DNA from 2 places in the Carnobacterium sp. GW821-FHT04C06 genome. Region 2 is predicted to be linked to the other one. Evidence: a T-box and tRNA genes for the amino acid it is inferred to sense, from the RefSeq annotation. Region 2 holds a T-box; the other holds one or more tRNA genes.
What was found. A T-box is a leader RNA that pairs with one kind of tRNA and senses whether it is charged. The one in region 2 lies ahead of leuS (leucine--tRNA ligase), so its partner is inferred to be a tRNA-Leu.
Positions count from the first base shown of each region.

Region 1: it has a tRNA-Leu gene. The T-box ahead of leuS (leucine--tRNA ligase) is inferred to sense a tRNA for this amino acid. The anticodon was not compared.

Region 1 covers NZ_JBWKTN010000004.1:135,818-140,967, reverse strand. The annotation lists gene AC07SW_RS08065 (Tex family protein) at 1-1,169, shown strand, start outside; gene AC07SW_RS08060 (SprT family protein) at 1,240-1,704, shown strand; gene AC07SW_RS08055 (MarR family winged helix-turn-helix transcriptional regulator) at 1,840-2,352, shown strand; gene AC07SW_RS08050 (MDR family MFS transporter) at 2,333-3,736, shown strand; tRNA gene AC07SW_RS08045 (tRNA-Leu) at 3,838-3,921, shown strand; gene AC07SW_RS08040 (alpha/beta hydrolase) at 3,973-4,830, opposite strand; gene AC07SW_RS08035 (NUDIX domain-containing protein) at 4,956-5,150, shown strand, end outside.
Region 2 covers NZ_JBWKTN010000001.1:669,903-675,052, forward strand. The annotation lists gene AC07SW_RS03250 (O-methyltransferase) at 1-213, opposite strand, end outside; gene leuS (leucine--tRNA ligase) at 401-2,815, opposite strand; T-box leader at 2,915-3,155, opposite strand; gene AC07SW_RS03260 (dicarboxylate/amino acid:cation symporter) at 3,268-4,521, opposite strand; gene AC07SW_RS03265 (GtrA family protein) at 4,697-5,150, shown strand, end outside.

The sequences.
Region 1 (5,150 bases), on a different contig from region 2:
CTGTGATTGATCCAACAGGAAAAGTCATTGCTATTGATGTGATTTATCCTCATAAGCCAGCTGGCGAAAAGCCAAGAAAAGAAGCGGCTGTTAAGTTTAAAGAAATGATTAAAAAATATGGCATTGAAATGATCGCAATAGGGAATGGAACGGCTAGTCGTGAGTCTGAACAATTTGTTGTGGATAATTTAAAAGAAATCGACGACGACGTTTATTATGTTATTGTAAATGAAGCAGGGGCTTCTGTTTATTCAGCAAGTGATTTGGCACGTAGCGAATTTCCTGATCTACAGGTGGAACAAAGAAGTGCAGTTAGTATTGCCCGTCGCCTACAAGATCCACTAGCAGAATTAGTGAAAATCGATCCTAAAGCCGTTGGTGTGGGACAATATCAACATGATGTTTCGCAAAAACGTTTAGAAGAGCGTCTTGAATTTGTTGTTGAAACAGCTGTTAACCAAGTAGGGGTTAACGTAAATACAGCAAGCGCGCCACTGCTACAACATGTAGCCGGTTTAAATAAAACAACTGCGACTAATGTCGTTGCGTACCGTGATGAAAATGGCCGCTTTGATAGTCGTGCTGCTCTTAAAAAAGTTCCTCGTTTAGGACCAAAAGCATACGAACAAGCCGTTGGGTTTATGCGGATTGTGGATGGGAAGAATATCTTAGACAACACAGGGATTCATCCTGAAACGTATAAAGAAGCAAAAGAAATTTTAGCGTTAGCAGATTTGACGTTAGCAGATGTTGGTAGTCTGAAGGCTAAAGAAGCATTGGCTCAATTGTCGTTGAATCAGCTTAGCGAACAAACTAAATTAGGAAAAGAAACTTTAAAAGACATGATCGATGCTTTATCTCGACCAGGACGTGATTTACGTGATGAATTGCCAGCACCATTATTGCGCAAAGACGTGTTAACTATGGAAGACTTAAAAGCCGGAATGGAGCTTGAAGGAACGGTACGTAACGTTGTGGATTTCGGAGCGTTTGTGGATATCGGAGTTAAGCAAGATGGGATGGTTCATATTTCTAAACTAAGCAATAAATTTATTAAACACCCAACAGATGCTGTTGCTGTAGGAGATGTTGTGACAGTCTGGGTTGATTCAATTGACTTGAAAAAAGGCCGAATCGCTTTAACGATGTTGCCTCCAGAAAAAAAATAAGTTAAAGATGTTCACCGACAAAGAGTGTGTTGGTGAACATTTTCATTTATAGGTAAAGGATTGGATTAAAATGAATCAAAAAGAATTGCAACTACTTGTTGAAAGTATTTCAATCAACGACTTTCAGCGACCTTTTAATCATCAAGCAACCTTTAATTCACGTTTAAAAACAACGGGTGGACGGTACCATTTAAACACCCATCATTTAGATTTTAACTTAAAAGTATTGGAAACTTTTGGTATGGAGGAATTTATTGGGGTTGTGAAGCATGAACTGTGTCACTATCATTTGCATTTAAGTGGTGGCGGTTATCAGCATAAAGATGCTGATTTTAAAAGATTGCTAAAGCAAGTTGGCGGCAGCCGTTATGTTCAGTCCTTAAAACCAAGGGATCAAAAGCAAGCTTACTGGGTGTATCAGTGCCAACAGTGCAAAAATTCGCTTTATCGAAAAAAACGCTTTAATACCGCACGTTATGTGTGTGGTCAATGTAAGGGGAAATTAGTTTTAAAAAGAGAACGAGTGGAAATGTAAAAAGCCAACAACTGAAAGTCTTTACGTTAGTTATGCGTAAAGACTTTTTTAATACTTGACAACTTCCTTCTTTTATTTATATAATACACTAGCGTACTATATAGTAGAGTACTAGATACAGAAAGTAGGGAAGATATGGAAAATTATTCTTTTGATATCAATATGAAGCTAAAGCGAGTCAATCGTTTGCATAAGATTAAGGGCGACAAGGAACTAAACGAATTAGGCATTCATGTAGGACAATCTTTTATATTAGAAGTAATCTATATGAAAAAAAGTTGTACACAAAAGGAAATTGCCGATTATTTGAAAATTTCAACGTCTTCTATTACCAATCCTATTAAACGGTTAGAAGAAAAGAAGCTAATAAAAAAACAGCAGTCTAAAACGGATTTGCGCTACAATGTGATTACATTGACCAAAGAAGGTACGCTTACTATTAAGCAAATGTTAAGCACCATCAATGAGATTGAACAAACGATGATTAAAGATTTTTCACCAGATGAAGTGAACCAATTAAACGATTTTTTTAATCGAATGATTTATAATTTACAACCAGAAGGAAGCTTAGAAGAGCTTCAAAAAGAAGAATACGGCAATATGTATGCCGAGAGTATTGAGGTGGATCATGACAACTACAACAGATAAAATTAAAGTAAGTACCTTAATTGCGATTGTCGCATCAGCGATGTTGACTTTTATGGGGATTGTTTCGGAAACGGCATTAAATGTTGCTTTTCCAATCTTAATGAAAGAATTTAATGTAACCAGTGCAACGATTCAGTGGTTAACAACAGGCTATTTATTAGTCGTCGCTATTTTAGTTCCTATTTCACCAATGTTGGTGAAACGTTATCCCACAAAGCGCTTATTTCAAGCTGCGGTAGTGATTTTCACGGTAGGAACTATAATTTGTGGCTTTGCAATGAGTTTTCCGATGTTATTATTGGGGCGTCTGATTCAAGCGATTGGGACAGGTATTTCCTTGCCTTTAATGTTTAACTTAATTTTAGCTTTAATTCCAATGCATAAGCGGGGCGTGATTATGGGAATTGCAGGACTTGTTACGAGCTTTGCACCTGCGATTGGACCGACTTATGGAGGGATTGTGGTAACGTCAATTGGCTGGCAATCGATTTTTCTTATTTTACTGCCATTGTTGGTAATTGCCTTAGTAGCCGGAAGTTTAACGATTCAATCAATTTCAACAATTGAAAAACAAAAGATAGATTTTCTTTCAATTGGTTTATCAATCGTTGCTTTTTCAGGGATTATTTACGGCTTTAGCTTAGCAGGCGAAACTGGCTGGCTGCATCTGGGCGTTATGGGTTCTTTGGGAATTGGTGCGATTGGGTTAGCCTTATTTTCAATCCGTCAGTTTAAAATTGATGTCCCATTGATTAATTTAGCTGTGTTTAAGTTTCCAATGTTTACACTAGGATTGGCTCAAGTCTTTTTATTGATGATGATTGTTTTAGGAAATTCCTTTTTATTGCCGACCTTTTCTGAAAGTGTGTTTGGCGTAAATGCGACAGTGGCAGGATTTATGCTGTTACCAGGTGCAGCAATTAGTGCGATTTTAGCACCAATTGCTGGGAAAATTCTAGACAATTCAGGTCCACGGGTTGTCATTTCATTTGGAGCCTTTCTATTAGCTGTTGCTACAGGGTTATGTGTGCTATTTACGAATCAATTAACAACGATTTTGATGGGCAGCTTGTATTTGCTCCTAATGATTGGTGTAGCATTTGTATATGTTCCTTCTCAAACGAATGCTTTGAATCAATTGCCACAAAAGTACAATTCAGATGGAACTGCGATTATCAATACTTTACAACAAGTCTCTGGTGCGATTGGAACCTCATTAGTAGCAGGATTATTAACAGCTAGTCAACAAAAAATAACTGATTCAGCTAACCATTTATCAAAAGAACAATTGATGATTGAAGGAGGGCATAATGCCTTCTTACTGATGTTTGTCATTGCTGTGATTGGATTTGTTTTAAGTTTTGGACTGAAAAAGAATAAATAAATCAAAAAGCGCTTGAAGTTATACGACTTCAAGCGCTTTGTTTTAAAAGAAATTGACTTTGATTTATTCCTATTATAAAATAAAAAGAGAAACAAGCAATTGCGGTCATGGCGGAATGGCAGACGCGCTGCCTTGAGGGGGCAGTCGGGATTCTCCCGGTGGAAGTTCGAGTCTTCTTGACCGCATAGGATAAGTAGGTAAAAGAAAGACGTTACTTAAATAGTAACGTCTTTCTTTTAGTTTCCAACCAATTCAACTTTTTTTTCTGTGTTTAAAGGAGGATTATCCGTCAAAAAATGATGTACCCACCCCACAACCTCTTGATTATCAACCAATCCAATATGCGTATCCGTTGTTATTTTTTCAAGATAAGTATGGACATTTTCTGGGAAAATCAACCGTGACGACAAAGCACTGCCAAGTGGAACGATACTATCGGTTTTTTCACCACTTCCATCATCGCCTGCAATCGAAAGGACAACTAATTGTGGATTTAACTTTGAGCGATTACGGATATAAGTTTTCAACTCATCTGTTTGAAAAGGAACCCCTTTAAAATCAAGATTCACCTGATTGTCCTCAGGGTCTAGCTCATTAAAAGGAGCACCTAAAACAACCATTTTGCGTAAGTGAGGAACGTCTTCTTTTTGGTCATACTCCTCAGCGTAATCCGTTAGTGCTAACCCGCCATTCGAAAAACCAATCGCATCAAATTGCTGAAATTGATACGTTTTTTTCAAATGAGTGAGTAATTTTTGAAGTCCTTTGCTCCAATCCTCGATAGGCGCATTATTTTCTTCAAACCCAATAGATACAATTGGATGTTTAGCATCTTTGGTGAGGGTTCCTTGATAATCTAGTTGACCATCCCCATCAATTGTTACTTTTAATGTTTCAGTTGAAGGGTCAGGTAAGTCGTTTAATTTTTGAATAAAAGCATCAAATGAATCTTCATTGCCTCCACTTCCATGAATGACAACGATTGGAATTTCATTTTCCAGTGCTAGTTTGGGTAAGGTACTTTTTTTAGGAGTAGCTGTGCAAGCACTTGTAAAAATTAAAAGTAGGATAAAAAAAGTGAGTAATTTTTTCATTGATAAGAACTCCTTTAATATAGGATTGTTAAAATTGTATCATGTGCTATTTTTATTTACTAGTTACATTCCTTAAAAGTATAGTAAACTAAAGAGAGAGGGATACAAAGAAAGGAAGTTTAGAGATGAAATTTAACTCAAAAGCAGAAGAAAAATATTACTATGAACGAGTGGCACCAGAAGCTGATTTCTTAGAGTGGTACGCCAATGAAGACTTGCCTCAATATGAAAAACCTTCTGTTACAGTCGATAATGTGATGCTTTGCTATGATAAAGAAGCGCAGCAACTTAAAATGCTGTTAATCAAAAGAATAGCCAAC
Region 2 (5,150 bases):
AGTGCTGTAACCTCCAAGCGTTCCTATTTCTAAAATGCGTTTAGCTCTTTTTATTTTTGTTAGAAGGTAAAGAAATTTCCCCTGTGAAGGTGATACATCGTGTGGTGGCAATTGATGTTGCTTATTATTGGCGAGAATTTGTTCAAAAATTGGGTCTTGCCCCACCAACTTTTCAATAAAATAATCATCAACAGCTGCAAATAATTTATCCAAAATAACTCACTCCCCAGTCAGTAATCGTCGTTTTGTTTTTATTGTATCTTTTTTTTAATCAGAAAGAAAGCATCCTGCAACCTTACTCAGACTGTCGAACTATTTTGAACGAACCCTAAAAAAACAACGAGTAAAATCATTGTATGATTTTACTCGTTGTTTCTATATATGAGCCTTCTTTTTAATATTAATTGGCTACAATATTTACCAGTTTACCTGGTACAACAACTACTTTACGAATTGTTTTTCCAGCAATAGCTTCTTTAACGGTTTCATCAGCTAAGGCAATTTCTTCCATCTCAGCTTTTTGAACGTCTTTTGCAACAATGGCTTTCGCTTTTAATTTACCATTTACTTGGAAAATGACTTCAATTTCATCTTCTACTAAGAATTTTTCGTCAAAAGTTGGCCAAACTGCATACGTTAAGCTTTCTTTATGACCTAATTTCTCCCAAAGTTCTTCAGCCATGTGAGGCGCAATTGGTGCTAATAATTGAACAAATCCTTCGATATAATTAAATGGAAGTGCATCTGTTTTATACGCTTCATTTACAAATACCATCATTTGTGAAATTGCGGTATTAAAGCGTAATGCTTCAAAGTCTTCCGTTACTTTTTTAACGGTTTGATGATACACTCGATCAAGTGCGCCATCATTGAATGTTGTAATGCGATCCCGTAGTTTGCCATCTTCATCCACTAGCATGCGCCATACACGGTCAAGGAATTTACGACTGCCTTCAAGACCATTTTCATTCCATGCAATGGATGCATCAAGAGGTCCCATGAACATTTCGTACATACGCAAGGTGTCTGCGCCATATTTTTCAACAACATCATCAGGATTGACTACATTGCCTTTTGATTTAGACATTTTCTCATTATTGCCGCCTAAAATCATGCCTTGATTGTACAATTTTTGGAAAGGTTCTTTTGTTGGAACTACCCCAATATCATACAAGAATTTGTGCCAGAAACGAGCATACAATAGATGGAGAACAGCATGCTCTGCCCCTCCAATATAGATATCAACAGGCAACCATTTTTCTAGTTTTTCAAAGCTTGCTAATTCGTTTTTATTATGTGGATCGATAAAACGTAAGAAGTACCAAGAACTACCTGCCCATTGTGGCATTGTATTGGTTTCACGACGACCTTTCATACCTGTTTTAGGATCAACCACGTTTACCCATTCTGAAATGTTCGCAAGTGGTGATTCTCCTGTTCCGCTTGGTTTAATTTCAGTGGTTTTAGGCAATAGAAGTGGCAACTCTTCTTCCGGTAAAGTCGTGGTTGTACCATCTTCCCAATGAATAACAGGAATTGGCTCTCCCCAATAACGTTGACGAGAAAATAGCCAGTCGCGTAAACGATACGTTGTTTCTTTTTTACCAAAGTCGTTGTCTTCCAACCATAGGTTCATCTTCTCAATTGCCGTAGCCTTATCCATTCCATTTAGGAAATCTGAATTAATATGTGGACCATCTCCAGTATACGGCTCATTTTCAATATCGCCGCCTTCAATAACTGGTAAGATTTCAATATCAAAGGTTTTAGCAAATTCATAATCACGTTCATCGTGAGCAGGAACCGCCATGATAGCACCCGTTCCATAAGTTGAAAGTACATAGTCCGCAATCCAAATAGGAATTTCTTTTCCGTTTACAGGATTGATTGCATACGCTCCGGTAAAAACACCGGTCTTCCCTTTAGCTAAATCGGTACGGTCTAAATCTGTTTTCAAGCTTACTTCTTCAATATAAGCTTCTACTGCTGACATTTGTTCTGGCGTTGTGATCTCTTTGACTAACTCTAGCTCAGGGGCCAAAACCGTATACGTTGCACCAAAAAGTGTATCAGGACGTGTTGTAAATATTGTAAAGGTCTTATCAGTTCCTTTGACTGTAAATTCCACATTCGCTCCGACAGATTTTCCAATCCAATTACGTTGCATGTCTTTAATGCTTTCAGGCCAGTCTACAAGCTCTAAATCATCTAGCAAGCGCTCAGCGTATGCTGTGATTTTAAGCATCCATTGTTTCATTGGTTTACGGTAAACAGGAAATCCACCACGTTCACTTTTCCCGTCAATGACTTCTTCATTTGCCAAAACGGTTCCAAGAGCAGGGCACCAGTTAACGGCAATTTCAGCTTCATAAGCTAAGCCTTTTTCATATAATTTTGTAAAAATCCATTGTGTCCATTTATAATAATGAGGGTCCGTTGTGTTGATTTCGCGATTCCAATCATAGCTAAAGCCTAATGAATTGATTTGACGACGGAACGTTTCAATATTGTGAGCTGTAAATTCAGCAGGATCGTTTCCTGTATCTAATGCGTATTGTTCTGCTGGCAAACCAAAAGCATCCCATCCCATTGGATGAAGAACATTATACCCTTGTGAACGTTTCATTCTAGCTAAGATATCAGTTGCCGTATACCCTTCAGGATGTCCGACATGAAGTCCTTGACCAGATGGGTACGGGAACATATCTAACGCATAAAAATTTTCTTTAGTTGGGTCTTCTGTTGTGTTAAAGCTATTGTGACTTGCCCAATATTTTTGCCATTTTTTTTCAATTGTCTTGTGGTTAAAACTCATTTACCTTCGACTCCCTTTCCCTTATGCTTACTTGTTATTTTTTTGAAACAATAAAAAATCGTCCTGTAAATCCAAAACAAAATTTTCGTTGCTTCGCATTCACAGGACGAATAAATAAAATCAAATTCGTGGTACCACCTATGTTTTCTAAAAAACACGCTAAAATAAGCATCGCTTTCTAGACTCCTCATACCCTTAACGCAGGTGCTACGACCTTACTTACTCCTAGTTCAGTAAAGCGACTCAAAAGGCGAGTTCATAATTCTTCTTTATGCATTTCCACCACCCATGCACTCTCTATCAAAGTTTCCTTACTACTATTCCTTATCATTGTCTTTTCTATAATAATACAATCATTTTAACAAATTCCACCGCACTTTTCAACTGTCCTCTTAGAATCGTAAAACAAAAAAATTAGCAAGAGAAATCAATTTCTCTTGCTAACAATTTTTCTAAACTGGATTAGCTTTAAGATAATCCTTCAACCAATTTTTCCCCTCCACAATTCGAGTAACCAACATTGCAGATACATTATTTCCAGAAGAATTTAATAACGTTGCTGGTACATCAATAATCGTACTGATGATTACAATTACTGGAACTGCTTCTAGCGGAAATCCAAAAAGATTCACAATCAACATTTCAGCAATCATTCCGCCACCTGGAATTGACCCCATAACAGCTCCTACAAGAAAAGCTCCTAAAATAATGGTCAACATCGCACTAGGTGACGTCATTTCTTTGCCAAAAATACCATATAAAAAGGCAATTTTTAATACACCGCCGATAACGGAACCGTCTTTATGAGTATTTGCACCTAAGGGAATCACCGTCTCTGCAATATCAGGTGTAACACCCATTTTTTTAGAATATTCTAAATTAACAGGAATACAAGCTGCACTAGAACAAGTCGCAATGGCTGTAATTGAAGGCGTTGCAATGTTTTTCCAATAAATTTTCACTCCTGCTTTGCCAACTGCTATAAAAGCATATAGCGTAAAGAAAACAATATAATAAAGAACTGCAATAACTAGATACAACACAAAACTACGAGCGTACCCGCCAATTATTTTAGCTCCTAAAGTTCCAATAACTGAAGCAAAGTAACAGCCTAAACCAATCGGTGCATAATACATAATCAGTTGAACCATTTTCATCATCACACTGTTTGCTGAATTTAAAAAAGTTACAACCGCCTCACCTTGTTTGCCAGCCATTGACGTTGCTGTGCCAAATAAGATTGAAAAAACAATCAACGGCAGCATACTTGACTTAGATAGAAGCAAGTGAAAATCTGAAACAGTAAACATATTGACAATTCGCTCGCCAATCGTGATTTTTTCAGCATCTCCAGGTGCCCCCATTAAAGCTTTCACACTTTCCACATCAATTCCCTTAACTGGATTAAAAACAGAAATACCAATGTATCCAACAATTGATGCTACCAATGCTGTTGAAAAAAAGACCAGTAGCGTACTTAACATAATTTTTCCTAAACGCTTCATGCCATTCATATTTGCAATTGCCGATGAGATACTAAAAAATACGAGTGGTACGAGCATCACGAACATAATATTTAAAAACACATCTCCAAAGGGCTGTAGTACTGTTGCTTTTTCACCAAATACAACGCCTACGATTCCACCAAAAATCAACCCTGCTAATAAAAGCATCGATGACTTATATTGTTGCCAAAAACTCTTCATTTTATCTTCTCCTTCATTGCTTTCCTAAAAACTCCTTCTCTAGTTTAAATTATTTTAAGAAAAAAACAATCTTTTTCTTAAAATAAACCGTTTAAATCAATTCTGGTTTATTTTAGGATGCAAAAAGAGTATAATACTTAATGTTGTTATTAATAAGACATGACACGTTAAAGGAGTGATTAGACTGAGAGCAAAAATCCGTTCTTTACGAGAAGAGTATCATGAATTTTTACGCTATTTCTTTTGGGGATTGATTGGCACTGGGCTAAACATTGGCCTTTATGAACTTTTCATTCGTATTTTACCTATTCATTATTTAGTAATTAATTTTATTGTTTGGTTTATTACCGTGCTCTTTGGGTACTATACAAACCGTAAATTTGTTTTTAAACGCCTTGCAAAACCACTTCCTGAAACCTTGATTGAAGCAGGTCGTTTTGTTGGATTTCGTGTCGTTTCAGGTATTGCAGATACGGGAACAATGTGGTTGTTCTTTTCATTATTGGGCTTCAATGAAGTATTAGCAAAATTAATTGCAAACATCATCGCTTCTTTAATCAATTATTTCACTAGTAAATTAGTGGTCTTTAAACGCCCTAATCGAAGCATGGAAGACATTAAAATCAGTT